DNA from 3 places in the Micromonospora sp. NPDC047620 genome. Region 1 is predicted to be linked to each of the others. Evidence: riboswitches for the same ligand, from Rfam matches in the RefSeq annotation. Region 1 holds a riboswitch; each other region holds the start of a gene.
What was found. Region 1 has a riboswitch for cobalamin ahead of cobN (cobaltochelatase subunit CobN). Riboswitches for the same ligand answer to the same signal wherever they lie in the genome.
Positions count from the first base shown of each region.

Region 2: linked by a shared signal. The riboswitch ahead of bluB (5,6-dimethylbenzimidazole synthase) and the one ahead of cobN (cobaltochelatase subunit CobN) in region 1 are both predicted to bind cobalamin.
Region 3: linked by a shared signal. The riboswitch ahead of ACGF5C_RS07225 (ABC transporter substrate-binding protein) and the one ahead of cobN (cobaltochelatase subunit CobN) in region 1 are both predicted to bind cobalamin.

Region 1 is NZ_JBIDDG010000006.1:149,838-154,637, forward strand. Features, by position in the region: gene ACGF5C_RS09300 (serine hydrolase domain-containing protein) at 1-294, opposite strand, end outside; gene ACGF5C_RS09305 (sensor histidine kinase) at 403-1,554, shown strand; gene ACGF5C_RS09310 (response regulator) at 1,547-2,203, shown strand; cobalamin riboswitch at 2,315-2,444, shown strand; gene cobN (cobaltochelatase subunit CobN) at 2,811-4,800, shown strand, end outside.
Region 2 is NZ_JBIDDG010000047.1:429-5,228, reverse strand. Features, by position in the region: gene ACGF5C_RS32520 (dihydrolipoyl dehydrogenase family protein) at 1-1,148, shown strand, start outside; gene ACGF5C_RS32515 (crotonase/enoyl-CoA hydratase family protein) at 1,172-1,933, opposite strand; gene ACGF5C_RS32510 (DMT family transporter) at 1,975-2,892, opposite strand; cobalamin riboswitch at 3,096-3,296, shown strand; partial or broken gene bluB (5,6-dimethylbenzimidazole synthase) at 3,333-3,961, shown strand; gene ACGF5C_RS32500 (Rieske 2Fe-2S domain-containing protein) at 4,229-4,800, shown strand, end outside.
Region 3 is NZ_JBIDDG010000005.1:23,391-28,190, forward strand. Features, by position in the region: gene ACGF5C_RS07220 (FecCD family ABC transporter permease) at 1-787, opposite strand, end outside; gene ACGF5C_RS07225 (ABC transporter substrate-binding protein) at 793-1,803, opposite strand; cobalamin riboswitch at 1,832-2,015, opposite strand; gene ACGF5C_RS07230 (ABC transporter ATP-binding protein) at 2,101-2,814, opposite strand; gene ACGF5C_RS07235 (ABC transporter ATP-binding protein) at 2,811-3,869, opposite strand; gene ACGF5C_RS07240 (ABC transporter permease) at 3,866-4,735, opposite strand; gene ACGF5C_RS07245 (ABC transporter permease) at 4,728-4,800, opposite strand, start outside.

The DNA of each region.
Region 1 (4,800 bases):
CTGCATCACGGCGAGGGCGGTGAACGACTTGCTCACCGACGCCACGGCCATCGGGGTGTGTGCCGTGATCGGGTCACCGGCGGGGGTGTGGCCGTACCCGGCGGCGTGCACCACCTCGGTCCCCCGGGTGACGGCCACCGCGACGCCGGGCAGCCCGGTGGCGTCGCGGTACTGGCGGACGGCGGCGTCGACGGCGGCGGCGTCGATCCCGACCGGCGGCGCGGCCGGGGCTGCCGGGGCAGGCGACGCGGCGAGCGCCACCGTACCGGCCAGGACGAGGAGTCGCGTGATCATGGTCGGAGTCTCGGCCGGTCGGGGACCCCGCACATCGGATCGTGGTCCGAACCCGGGATCGGACCGTGGTCCGACGCCCGGCGGCCGGCCGGTGGATACGGTGGTCCGGTGGTCACCTCGGGGCGGCTCGGGCTGCGGCAGTTGACGGCGTTCGACGCGCTGGTGGGCGTCGCCCTCGTGCTCCTCACGGTGCTCCGGACGCCCGGTGCCCCGGTGCTCGCCTGTGGCCTGGCGGTGCTGTTCGGGGCCCCGCTCGCCGTCCGCCGGCGCTGGCCGGCGCCGGTGCTCGCCGTCGTGGTGCTGGCGGGGGCGGTGGCGGTCGCCGTCGGGGTGGCCGGCGACGCGGTGGTGTTCGCGGTCGCGTTCGCGCTCTATCCGGTCGCGCTGGCCACCTCCACCCGGGACGGCGTGGCGGCGCTCGTCGTGGTGCTGGCCGCCCTCACCGCCGCGGGGCTGGCGGGCGGCACGGTCCCCGGGCTGCCGATCGTTTCGAGCCGGGCGGGGGAGGAGTCGTTCGCCACCACGCCGGTCCCGGTCCTGCTCTACGCCGCGACCGTCGTCGCCGCTTCGTGGACGCTCGCCCGCGCGGTGAGCGCCCGTCGACGTCACGTCACCCAACTCGCCGCGTCGCGCGCCGACCAGGCGGTGGCCGAGGAACGGTTGCGCATCGCCCGGGACATCCACGACGTGGTCGGGCACAGCCTCAGCCTGATCGCCATGAAGGCGGCCGTCGCCAACCACCTCGCGGACAGCCATCCCGAGCAGGGCCGGGCCGCCCTGGGCGCGATCGAGCGGGTCAGCCGGAGCGCGCTCGACGACATCCGGGTCGTGCTCGGCGCCCTGCGCGACCCGGCCGACACCGCGCCGAGCTTCACCGAACTCGACCGGCTGGTGGAGGACGTCCGCGCCGCCGGCGTCACCGTCGACGTCGACCGGGCGGCCGACCTGTCGCGGGTGCCGGCGGCCGTGCAGGCCTCGGCGTACCGCATCGTGCAGGAGGCGCTGACCAACGTGCTGCGTCACGCCGGCCCGACCCGCTGCCGGCTCGCCGTGGCGGTCGAGCCCGGGATGCTGGCCGTCGCCGTCGTCGACGACGGGGGGTCGGGGCGCGCCGTCGGGCCGCCCGGCCACGGGCTGCGGGGCATGCGCGAGCGTGCCGTGATGCACGGCGGCACCCTGGCGACCGGCGTCGAGCCTGGTGGCGGCTTTGCCGTCCGCGCCCGGCTGCCGTTCACCCCGGCGGTGTCGGACGATGGGTGAGCCCGTACGCGTGCTCCTGGCCGACGACGACGTCCTGCTGCGCGGCACCCTCCGGCTGCTGGTCGACGCCACCCCGGGAATGACCGTGGTGGCCGAGGCGGGCACCGGGCGGGCGGCCGTCGAGCTCGCGAGGACGCACGCGCCCGAGGTGGTCCTGATGGACGTCCGGATGCCCGAGATGGACGGCATCGCCGCCACCGAGCAGGTCACCGCCGGCCGGGACGCGCCCCGGGTGCTCGTCCTCACCACCTTCGACCTCGACGACTACGTGTACCGGGCGCTGCGGGCCGGGGCGAGCGCCTTCCTGCTCAAGGACACGTCCCCCGTACGGCTGCTCGACGCGATCAGGGTGGTCGCCGCGGGCGAGGCGCTGCTGGCCCCCAGCGTCACCCGTCGGCTCATCGCCGAGTTCACCCGGATGCCGGCGGCCCGACGGGCGCCGGGACGGCTCGACGGGGTGACCCCACGGGAGCGGGAGGTGTTGACGTTGATCACCCGTGGGATGTCCAACACCGAGATCGAGCAGCACCTGCACCTCAGCCGGGGCACCGTCAAGACGCACATCGGCCGGTTGATGACGAAGCTGGCCGTCCGCGACCGGGCGCAACTGGTGATCGCGGGCTACGAGTCGGGGCTCGCCGACCGGTGAGGTGACGTCGACCGTCGTGAACGCCGCGCCGGCCCGGCGGGTCGGCGTCCGATCCCGCCGCGTTGACCCGGGGACCGGGGGTGTGGCAGCATTCGCGGCCTGACGGCAGTGAAGGAAGCCGGTGTGATTCCGGCGCGGTCCCGCCACTGTCACCGGGGAGCGATCCCCCCTCGTGAGTCACGGCCGTGCGTGCGCGGTTGGAAGACCGGGGGTGAGCGTCGATCCGGGAGCCAGGATACTTCGGCCGTCGGGAGTGACCCCAGGGCGTGGACACCCGAGGAGGACCCGATGACGCACCGCGTCTCCGCCATCGACGATCATCGTCGCACCGTGCCCGGCCGCGACAGCGCGCCGGCGAGCAGCCGCATCTCCGCAGCCCCGTCCGGCCGCCGCGCCGCGCGTCCGGCCGGCCGTGGTGTGCCCGCCCCCGGTCGCCCCGCAGCGGTCGGACGCGTCGCCCGTCCCTGACGCCCGCACCGCGCCGCCCGACCCCGCCGGTCCGCCGGTGAGCCGCTTCCCGGCCCGCCGTACCCGCTGAACCGCGCCCATCCCTCGTACCGCCCGATCGTCCTCGCGTCGATCCGGGTGTCACTCTCCGGAGCCGTCCGTGCGCATCCTGCTGCTGTCCACCGCCGACACCGACCTGCTCGCCGCCCGCGCCAGCGGCGCCGACTACCGCCTCGCCAACCCCGCCCGGGTCGCCGCCGACGCCGTGCCCGCGCTGCTCGACGGCGTGGGCCTCGCGGTCGTACGCCTGCTCGGCGGCCGGCAGGCGTGGCCGGACGGGCTCGCCACGGTGCTGGCCTCCGGCGTGCCCACGGTCGTGCTCAGCGGCGAGGCCCTGCCGGACGCGGAGCTGATGGCGGCCTCCACCGTCCCCGCCGGAGTGGCCACCCAGGCGCTGGCCTACCTGGTCGAGGGCGGCCCCGGGAACCTCGCCCAGCTCGCCCGGTTCCTCTCCGACACGGTGCTGCTCACCGGCGAGGGGTTCGCCCCGCCCGCGCCCACCCCGACGTACGGCGTCCACGGCGACCGTCCCGTGCGGCCCGACCGGCCGACCGTCGGGATCGTCTTCTACCGGGCGCACGCCCTCGCCGGCAACACCGGCTTCGTCGACGCCCTCGCCGACGCCGTCGACGCGGCCGGCGGCAACCCGCTGCCGATCTTCTGCGGTTCGTTGCGCGGCCTCACCGCCGGCGCGGGACCGCTCGGGCTCTTCGGCCGCTGCGACGCCCTGCTGGTCACCGTGCTCGCCGCCGGCGGCACGGTCGCCGCCGACGCCTCCGGCGGGGGCGACGAGGACGCCTGGGACGTGGGTGCGCTCGCCGCCCTCGACGTGCCGGTGATCCAGGCGCTCTGCCTCACCAGCACCCGCGAGCAGTGGGCCGGCAGCGACGCCGGACTGTCCCCGCTGGACGCCGCGATGCAGGTGGCCATCCCCGAGTTCGACGGCCGGATCGTCACCGTGCCATTCTCGTTCAAGCGGATCGACGCCGACGGACTCTCCAGCTACGTCGCCGACCCGGAGCGGGCCGCCCGGGTGGCCGGCATCGCCGTGCGGCACGCCCGGCTGCGGCACGTGCCCAACGCCGACAAGCGGCTCGCGGTCGTGCTCAGCTCCTACCCGACGAAGCACTCCCGGGTCGGCAACGCCGTCGGCCTGGACACCCCGGCCTCGGCGGTCCGGCTGCTCGCCGCCCTCGCCGAGGCCGGCTACCACCTCGGCGACGCCCCGGTGCCCGACGACGGGGACGCGCTCATCCACGCCCTCATCGCCGCCGGGGGACACGACGTCGAGTGGCTCACCCCGGAACAGCTCGCCGCCGCCGAGGCCCGGGTGCCCGGGGCGACGTACCGGCGCTGGTTCGACGAGGCGCCGGCGGAGCTGCGGGAGCGGATGCTCGCCCACTGGGGGGAGCCGCCCGGCGGGCTCTACACCGACGGCGGCGACATCGTGCTGGCCGGGCTGCGCTTCGGCAACGTGGTGCTGCTGATCCAGCCGCCGCGCGGCTTCGGCGAGAACCCGATCGCCATCTACCACGACCCGGACCTGCCGCCCAGCCACCACTACCTGGCCGCGTACCGCTGGCTGGCCGCGCCCGCCAGCGACGGCGGCTTCGGCGCGGACGCGGTGGTGCACCTGGGCAAGCACGGCACCCTGGAGTGGCTGCCCGGCAAGGGCCTCGGGCTGGCCGCCGACTGCGCCCCCGACGCCGTCCTCGGTGACCTGCCGCTGGTCTACCCGTTCATCGTCAACGACCCCGGCGAGGGCACCCAGGCCAAGCGCCGTGCGCACGCCGTCGTCGTCGACCACCTGGTGCCGCCGATGGCCCGCGCCGAGACGTACGGCGACCTGGCGAAGCTGGAGCAACTCCTCGACGAGTACGCCACCGTGCAGGCGCTCGACCCCGCCAAGGTGCCCACGGTGCAGGCGCAGATCTGGGCCCTGGTGCGCGCCGCGGAGCTGCACCACGACCTGCACGCCGAGGACATGCCGGCCGCCGAGGACTTCGACGACTTCGTGCTGCACCTCGACGGGTACCTCTGCGAGGTCAAGGATGTGCAGATCCGCGACGGCCTGCACATCCTCGCCGCCG
Region 2 (4,800 bases), on a different contig from region 1:
GCAAGGGCGGCCGATTCGTCCGGGGCAGCGCCCGCCTCGACGGCCCCGGCCGGGTCCGGGTCGGCGAGCGGGTCTTCCAGGCCCGGCACGGAATCGTGCTCGGCACCGGCACCAAACCGTCCGTGCCGCCGGTCGACGGGCTGGCCGACACGCCGTACTGGACCAACCGCCAGGCGATCGAAGTCGAGGAGTTGCCGGAGTCGCTGCTGGTGCTGGGCGGCGGCGCGATCGGCCTGGAACTGGCCCAGGTGTTCGCCCGGTTCGGCGTCCGCGTCACCGTCGTCGAGGCGGCGGACCGGGTGCTCGCGGTCGAGGAGCCGGAGGCGTCCGAGGTGGCCGCCGCCGCGCTACGCGCCGACGGGGTGAAGATCCACACCGGCGTACGGGCGGAGCGGGTCCGCCACGACGGGCGCGGCTTCACGCTGCACGGGGCCGACGGGGCGGAGTTCACCGGGCAGCGGCTGCTGGTGGTGACCGGCCGCCGGGCCCACCTCGACGAGTTGGGCCTGGACACCGTCGGGGTGGACGCCGGCCAGCGGTACCTGGCCGTCGACGACCGGCTGCGCGTCACCGACGGGATGTGGGCGGTCGGCGACGTCACCGGGGAGGGCGCGTTCACCCACGTCGCCATGTACCAGGCGGGGATCGTCGTCGCCGACGTGCTCGATTGCGCCCGGCGGGCCGACGGCGGGCCGGACGCCAGCGGCACCGCCCGCGTGACGGGCGGCGCGGTCAGCGCGTCCGGCACCACCGGGCCGGGCGCCCCTGCCGGCGCGGTGCCGCGCGCCGACTACCGCGCGCTGCCCAGGGTCACCTTCACCGACCCCGAGATCGGCGCGGTCGGCCTCACCGAACGGCAGGCCCGCGAGCGCGGGATCAACGTGCAGGTCGGCCTCGCCGAGCTGCCGTCGTCGGCGCGTGGCTGGATCCATCGGAGCGGCAACGAGGGCTTCGTCAAGCTGGTCGCCGACGCCGACCAGGGCGTGCTGATCGGCGCGACGTCGGTCGGGCCGGCTGGCGGCGAGGTGCTCTCCGGGCTGGTGGTGGCGGTGCACGCGGCCGTGCCGCTGGCCCGGCTCCGGCACATGATCTACGCCTACCCGACGTTCCACCGGGCCATCGAGGACGCGCTGCGGCACCTGCGCTAGCCGGTCGCGCTGCCGCGCCTGCGCTAGACGGCAGTGCCGTGCCGCCCGGCGCCGGCGGCGAACCGGGCCGCCCCGGCCGCCGCGTCGGCGGCGAGCGAGTCCATCCCGTACGCCAGCTCGGTCGCCAGCGCCGCCGGCTCCGGCTGGCCGGCGCCGGCCAGCACGGCGGCCCGGTCGTTGCGCAGGCAGGTCTGCGGGTGCCGGGCGATCTCGGCCGCCAGCCGCTCGGCCGCCGCCCGCGCCTCACCCGGGGCGACCAGCCGGTTCACCAGCCCCATCGCGTACGCCTCCTCGGCCGGCACCGGCCGGCCGGTGAGGATCAGGTCCATCGCCCGGCTCTCGCCGATCAGCCGGGGCAGCCGGACCGTCCCCCCGTCGATCAGCGGCACCCCCCAGCGCCGGCAGAACACCCCGAGGACCGCGTCGGACTCGGCGACCCGCAGGTCGCACCAGAGCGCCAGCTCCAACCCGCCGGCCACGGCGTGACCGGAGATCGCGGCGATCACCGGCTTGCCGAGCGTCATCCGGGTCGGGCCCATCGGGCCGTCCCCCTCTGGCTCGACCCGGTTGCCGCTCGGGGTGCCGATCGCCTTCAGGTCGGCCCCCGCGCAGAACGTGCCGCCGGCGCCCCAGAGCACGGCCACCGCCGCGTCGGGGTCGGCCTCGAAGGCGCGGAACGCGTCGGCCAGGGCCCGGGCCGTGGGCCCGTCGACCGCGTTGCGGGCCGCCGGGCGGTCCAGGATCACCGTGGTCACCGGCCCGTCGTGCTCGACGCGTACGCCCATCGGCACAGCATGCCCCGGTGGTGCCGGCGGCGCCAGGGGCGTCAGCGCGCCTTCGCGGCGCGGGGACGGACCAGGGTCGCGCCCAGCGCGGCGCCGACCACGCACGCCACCCCGGCCGCCTGCGGCCAGGCCAGCAGCTCGCCGAGCAGCACCAGCCCGACCAGCGCGCCGATCGCCGGCTCCAGGCTGAGCAGGATCGCGAAGACCCGGGCCGGCATCCGGCGCAGCGCGGCCAGTTCGGCCGAGTACGGCAGCACCGACGACAGCAGTGCCACCACGACGCCCAGCACGAGGGTCCACGGGTCGAGCAGCGCCGTGCCGCTGCCGGCGACCCCGAACGGCAGTACGGCGAGCGCGGCGACGGCCATTCCCAGCGCGAGGCCCCGGCTGCCCGGCACGCGGGCGCTGACCGCCTTGCCGAGCAGCACGTACCCGGCCCAGCCGACCGCGATGGCGACGCACAGCAGCAGACCCACCCGGTCCACCCCGGTCCCGCCGAGCCCGCTGATCAGCAGCACCCCGCCGCCCGCCAGGACCGCCCACGCCACGTCGGCGGGCCGGCGGCTGCCGGCGAGCGACACCAGCAGCGGCCCCGCGAAACCGATGGTGACCGCCACGCCGAGCGGCACCCGGTGCAGCGCCGCGTAGAAGGCGAGGTTCATCAGCGCCAGGGTGAGCCCGAACGCCCCGACCAGGCCGGCGGCGCGCCAGCCCAGCCGCAGCCCGGGCCGGGCCACGAGCAGCAGGATCAGCGCGGCGAAGCCGAGCCGCAGCGTGGTCGTACCGCCGGCGCTGGTGCTGCCGAAGAGTTGCTTGGCGACGGCCGCGCCGACCTGGGTGGAGAGCATGCCCAGCAGCATCAGCAGCGGTGGCGGCACGGCCCGGGGTCGGCCGAGGGCGACGGTCAGTCGGGCCGCCGGGTGGCCGGCCGGCAGCGGGCGGGAGGCGAGTGCGTACACCCGGACCACAGTGGTCGCGGACGGCGCGGCCCGCGACCGGATTTCCACCCCCCGGCCGGCGGGTCCTGCCGGCGGGCCGGGGCGGTGGATCCGGGCGGCGGCCCGGCCCTTGGTGGGTCCGGCCGGGCGGTCGACGGCCTAGCCAACCTGGGGGCCCTTTCGCGCGGGGCGGCGGGTCCGGGTGGCGCGGCGCTAGCATGCCGGGCGGCACGATCATGTGAGGTGCCCCGCGCGAGCGGGGAGAATCGGGAAGCCGGTGCGAATCCGGCACGGGCCCGCCGCGGTGACCGGGGAGCCACCGTCCACGCGCGAGAGCGCAGCCACTGGCCCGTCCGGGCCGGGAAGGCGGACGGCCAGGCGTCGATCCGGGAGTCCGAAGACCGGCCTCGCGGTCAGGTGCCCACGCCCGGAGCGTGGGCCGAGCGCAGCGGGAGCCTGCCTTGGATCTCTACGACGTCATCCATCGCCGCCGGGACGTCCGCGGCCAGTTCACCGGGGCGCCGGTGCCCGACGAGACGCTGCACCGCGTCCTGACCGCGGCACACGCCGCGCCGAGCGTCGGCTACTCCCAGCCCTGGGACTTCGTCCTCGTCCGCGACCCCGAGCTGCGGCGCCGGTTCCACGAGCACGTCCAGACCGAGCGGGACACCTTCGCCGCCACCCTGGACGGGGAGGCGGCCGAGCGGTTCGCCCGCATCAAGATCGACGGGGTGCTGGAGTCCACCCTGTCCGTGGTGGTCACCTACGACCCGGCCCGCGGCGGCCCCGCCGTGCTCGGGCGGCACGCCATCGCCGACACCGGGCTCTACTCGGCCTGCCTCGCCATCCAGAACCTCTGGCTGGCCGCCACCGCCGAGGGCTCGGCGTCGGGTGGGTGTCGTTCTACCGGGAGCCCTGGCTGGCCGAGCTGCTCGGCATCCCCGACGGCGTACGGCCGGTGGCGTGGCTCTGCCTCGGGCCGGTCACCCACTTCGAGGCCGTGCCCGACCTGGCCCGGCACGGCTGGCGGCAGAAGCGCCCGCTGGCCGAGGCGATCCACCACGACCGCTGGACGCCGCCGGCCCGCTGACCTCACCACCGCGGAAGGGCGGGCCCCATCCGGCCGGGGCGCGCCCGGTTCCGGGCCGGCAGAAACCTCGTCTGATCTCACCATCGCGGAAGGCCGGGAGCGCGGGCAACCCCGTGCTCGCGCCACCACCGATGGCGGGCCCCATCCGGCCGGGGGCGCGCCCGGTTCCGGGCCGACAGAACCCTCGTCACGCACCGCTGCCGATCCGTCACCGGATACCGGTTTGCGGTCGCTCCTGCCGGGAAGTCGGTACGGGTGCGAGCACTCATGACGAAGATCGAGCAGGCCTCCGCGCTGGACCGGATCGGCGACCGGTTGCAGTGGGCCGTCCAGGCCACCCTCCGCCCAAGGCGCGTCCGCGACCTGCTGCACGGCGTCTGGCTGGGGCACCCGCTGCACCCGGCGATGGTGCAGGTGCCGGTCGGCGCGTGGCTCAGCACGGCCGTGCTGGACCTGATGCCGGGGCAGCGCCGCGCCGCCACCACGCTGTGCGTGGTGGGCACCGTCAGCGCCCTGCCGGCCGCGATCGCCGGGCTCAACGACTGGGCGGCCCTCGCCCGAGACCAGCGCCGGATCGGCCTGGTCCACGCCGCCTCCAACAGCGTCGGCCTGCTGTTCTACGCCGGCTCCGTGGCGGCCCGGATGACCGGCCGGCACAACCTCGGCCGTACGCTCGGCTTTTTCGGGCTCAGTGCCGCGAGCATGGGGGCGTACATCGGCGGGCACCTGGCGTACAAGCAGGGTGCGCAGGTCAACCAGAGCATCTCCGAGCTGCACCGGATGAGCGACGGCTGGCACTCGATCGCGGACATGTCCGCCCTGCCGCAGCGAAAGCTGAT
Region 3 (4,800 bases), on a different contig from region 1:
CGTTGAGCGTGCGGGCGTACGCCGCCACGAGGGCGAGCACGGCGGCCAGCACCGGCACCACCCAGGCCAGGGCGGCCCAGTCGACGCGCGCCAGCGATCCGGAGAGCCAGAAGGTGATGCTCTGCGTGGCGTGCGGGTCGGCGACCCAGACGATGACGAACGACGTCGCCGCCCCGCACAGCTGCGCGACGGCGACCCCGGCCAGCACCACCCGGGTGGGCGCCAGCGCGGCCCGCCGGCCGGCCACCGCCGCCACGACGGCGAACGCGGCCAGCGCGCCGGTGAAGGCGCCCCCGGTGAGCGCCGCGACCCCGCCGCCGACGCCGAGGACGAGCACCGCGACCGCGCCGAGCGACGCCCCGGAGGAGACCCCGAGCAGGTACGGGTCGGCCAGCGGGTTGCGGGTGACGGTCTGCGTCACCGCCCCGACGGCCGCCAGCCCGGCGCCCACCACCGCGGCGCCGAGCACCCGGGGCAGGCGCAGCCGCCAGACGATGTGCTCGCGCAGCAGCGGCACGTCGGCGTGGGCCAGGCCCAGGCGGTCGGCCACGACGGCCCAGACCGTCGACACGGGGATGTCGGCAGGCCCGACGGTGACGGCCGCCCCGATCGACACGACCAGACCCGCCAGCAACGTGACCAGCAGCGCGACCGTGCCGGCGGGACGGATGGGCCGGCCGCGCCGGACCCCGGGGGCGGTGGCGCCGGGATCCGCGCCGGCCCGACCGCGCACGGCGAGACGGCGCGCCACGGCGAGACGCCGGGCCACGGCGGTACGGCGCGCCACGGCGGTCAGCGGCCCGCTCCGTCGGGAAGCCGCGCCATCCCCGCGGCTAGCGCCTCGACGCCGAGCACCGCCCGCACCCCGGCGGTGGTGGACGAGAACGGGATGACGACGAACCGCTGCCCGGCCACCGCGGGCAGGTCCTTGAGGGTGGGGTGCCGGGCCAGGAACGCCTTCTTCGCGGCGGCCGGGTCCCAGGTCGCGTCGACAAGCACGATCGCGTCGGGGTCGCGCGCGACGGCGCTCTCCCAACTGGTGTCGGCCCAGCCGCCGGTGAGGTCGCCGAAGGCGTTGCCGACCCCGACCGCCGACATGATCATGTTGGGGCTGCCGCAGCAGGCGCCCACGCTCGGGGCTTCGGTGCCGGCGTCCCACCAGAGCACGGAGACGTCCCGCGTGCCGTCGAGCCTGGCGGCAGCGGCAGCGATCCGGGCACGGTGGTCGGCGATGAGCCTCTCGGCCCGCGCCGGCACCCCGAAGACGGCCGCGACGTCCCGGATCTCGGCGAACACGTCCTCGACGGTGAGCTTCCCGGGCCGGTGCGGCTTCGGGCACCCGGCGGGTGAGAGGTAGGTGCCGATGCCGAGCCCCGCCAGGGCGGCCCGGTCACCGACGCCCTCGTCGCCGAAGGCACTGTGGAACGAGGCGTAGACGAAGTCCGGCGCCGCCTCCAGGAGTTTCTCCTTCGCCGGGTACTTCCCGGACAGCACGGGCACCGAGGCGTACGCGGCGGCGTGCTCCGGCAGGATCGCGTCGTCCAGGTAGGCCGTGCCGGCCATGCGGTCGGCCAGGCCGAGCGCCAGCATGATCTCGGTGGCGGGCTGGTTCAGGGTGACCGCCCGCTGGGGCGGGGCGGCGACGGTGACCGGCGTGCCGCAGTTGGTCAGGGTGGCCGGCGCGCCGGGGGACGCCGGGGCGGGGTCGTCGTCCGTGGCGCAGGCGCCGAGCAGGACGAGGAGGACGGACAGGGGCGCGGCTACGCGCCGGGACAGGGTGGACCGCACAGCGCGCACGCGCATCGGGACCGCCTTCCAGCACCTCGTGGACGGGTCATCGCAGTGCCGTGGCCGGTCTCCTGGCTGACGGGAGGTGCGTCCGTGGCCGGCCTTCCCAGGCGTGCGACACGCCCAGTGACCTCTGACGACGAGGGCCGCGGACTTCCCGATCACAGTGGCGAGGGCCGCACCGGTCTTCCACCGGCTTCCCGAACACCACGGCAGCGTCACCCTAGCCTGCACCCGGCCCCGAATGCCACGGTGACGAATGCCATGGAGCGGCCTTACTCGCCACTGTGGACGGTGCGGCGCGCGGGCGGTTCACGCTCCCGGCGGGGGCGGGAGGTCGACGACCCGGGTCGCCCAGCGGGCCATCAGAGCCGGGTCGTGGGTGATCAGCAGGACCCCGGCGCCGCGCTGTCGCTGGTAGTCGGTGATGACGGCGGCGAGGTGGGCCTGGGTGGAGGCGTCGAGCATGGCGGTGGCCTCGTCGCAGAGCAGGTAGGCCGGCCGGTGCACGAGCGCCCGGGCGAGGCAGGCCCGTTGCAACTGCCCGTCGCTGACCGCGTGCGGGCGGCGGGCGAGCAGGTCCGTGGTGAGGCCGACAAGGTCGGCCAGCTCGGCCGCGCGGGCCCTGGCCTGCTCGGCCGGTACGCCGGTCGCGCGGAGCGGTTCGGCGACGATGTCCGCGAGGCTGAGCCGCGGGTCGGTGGCGGCGCGTGGGCTCTGGAACAGGATCGCGACGCGGGTACGGACGGCCGCCGGCAGCCGGTGGCGGACTCCGGCGACCCGGTGGCCGTCGAGGGTGACGTGCCCGGCGTCGGGGGCGTGCAGCAGGGCGAGTACCCGGGCCAGGGTGGATTTGCCGCTGCCCGAGGGCCCGTGCAGCCCGACCGTCTCGCCGGGGGCGACGTGCAGGTCGACGCGGTCGAGGACGCGCTGCCGACCGTAGGCGACGGTGACCTGGTGGGCGGCGAGCGCGGTGGCGGTCGCCTCCGGTCCGAGGTGTTGACGGGTGGCCGTGGTCGTGGTCATGCCGGCGCTCCGACGGGCAGCGGGTGGTGGCAGGCGACCTGGCCGGAGCCGTCCACGACCGGGGTGGGCGGCGTGCGGCAGGTGTCGGTGGCGCGGTCGCAGCGCGGGGCGAAGGCGCAGCCGGCGGGCAGGTCGGTGAGCATCGGCGGGTGGCCGGGCACGGGGCGGAACGCCCGCTCTGGCAGGGCGTCGAGCAGGCCGGCGGTGTAGGGGTGGGCGGGCGCGGCGAACAGCGCCTCGGTGGGCCGGCGCTCGACGACCCGGCTGGCGTACATGACGGCGACGGTGTCGGCGACACGGCGGGCGGCGGTCAGGTCGTGGGTGATGAGCAGGACGGCGTTGCCGGCGTCGCAGCGGTGGCGCAACAGGTCGAGGGTGTGGTCGACCAGGGGCCGGTCGAGGCCCGTGGTGGGTTCGTCGGCGAGCAGCAGCGGCGGGTCGGGGGCGAGCGCGAGGGCGGTGGCCAGGCGTTGCGCCATGCCGCCGGACAGCTCGTGGGGGTAGCGGTCGAGGTCGGCGGGGTCGAGCCCGACGTCGGCGGCGACCCGCTCGGCCACCGAGGGCGCGTCGCGGCGGACGTGCCCGTGGGCGCGCAGGGTCTCCGCCAGCAGCCGCCGGCCGGTGCGTACGGGGGTCAGCGCGGTGGCGGGGCTCTGCGGCACCAGCCCGACCGCGCGGCCGCGTACGGCGCGGGCGAGGTGGCGCTCGGTGCAGCCGATCAGGTCGACCTGGTCCCCGCCGGGCGGGCGCAGCCGGGCGTGGCCCGAGACGGTGGCGTTGCCGGGGAGCAGGCCGAGCAGGGCGTGGGCGAGCACGGACTTGCCGCAGCCGGACTCCCCCACCACGGCCACCAGTTCGCCGGGGTGGACGGTCAGGCGCAGGTCGGTGACGGCCCGCACCACGGCGTCGCGGAGCTGGAAGCGGACGGTCAGCCCGTCGACCTCCAGCAGGGCGGGACGAGGACCGGTGGCGGCGGTGCCGGCCGTGCCGGGCGTGGCGTCGCCGGTGGCGGCGGTGCCGGCCGTGACGGTGCGGGGCTCGCGGCTGGTGGTCAAAGGTTCAGCTCCGCTCGTACGCGCGGGTCGAGGCGGTCGCGCCACCGGCCGGTGAGGGTGGCCAGGGCCAGCGTGACGACGACGAGGAGCAGGCCGGGGACGAGGCTGGCCCACCAGGCGCCGGTGAGCAGGGACCGCTGCCCGTCGTTGATCATGTTGCCGATGGAGGCCAGGTGCGGGGGCAGGCCGAGACCGAGGAAGGACAGCGCGGTCTCGTGCCAGACGGCGTGCGGCACCATCAGCGTGGTGGCCAGGGCCAGCCGGGGCGACACGTGCGGGAGCAGGTGCCGGGTGATCACCCGCGCGCGGCTGGCGCCGCCGGCGATCGCGGCGTCGACGAACGGCCGGGTGCGCAGGCTGAGCAGCTCGGAGCGGACGATGCGGGCGGTGGACAGCCAGTGCGTCAGCCCGATCGACACGATCACCGCGCCGAGGCTGGGGCGCAGCATCGCGACGATGAAGATGCCCAGCAGCAGGTGCGGCAGCGCCGCGATGGTGTCGACCACCCGCATCAGCGCCCGGTCGACCCAGCCGCCGAGGGTGCCGGCGACCGCCCCGACGAAGCCACCGATCACGGTCGCCACCAGCGCGGCGACCGCGCCGACGAGCAGGGAGACACGCAGGCCGTAGAGGCCGCGGTGGGCCACGTCGCGGCCCAGGTCGTCGGTGCCGGCCGGGTGCGCGGCCGAGGGCGCGAGCCGGGTACGCGCCAGGTCGACGGCGCTCTCGTCGAGCGGCCAGAGGACGGGGGCGAGCAGGCAGGCGGCGACCGCGCCGACGAGCACGGCCCAGGCGACGGCGGTACCGGCGCGGCCGGCACGCGGCTTCGGCCGCCGGACGCGGGCGGGGCGGGCGAGGTCAGTCATCGAGGCGTACCCGGGGATCGGCGGCGGAGTAGGCGAGGTCGGTGGCCAGGTTCGCGGCCAGCACC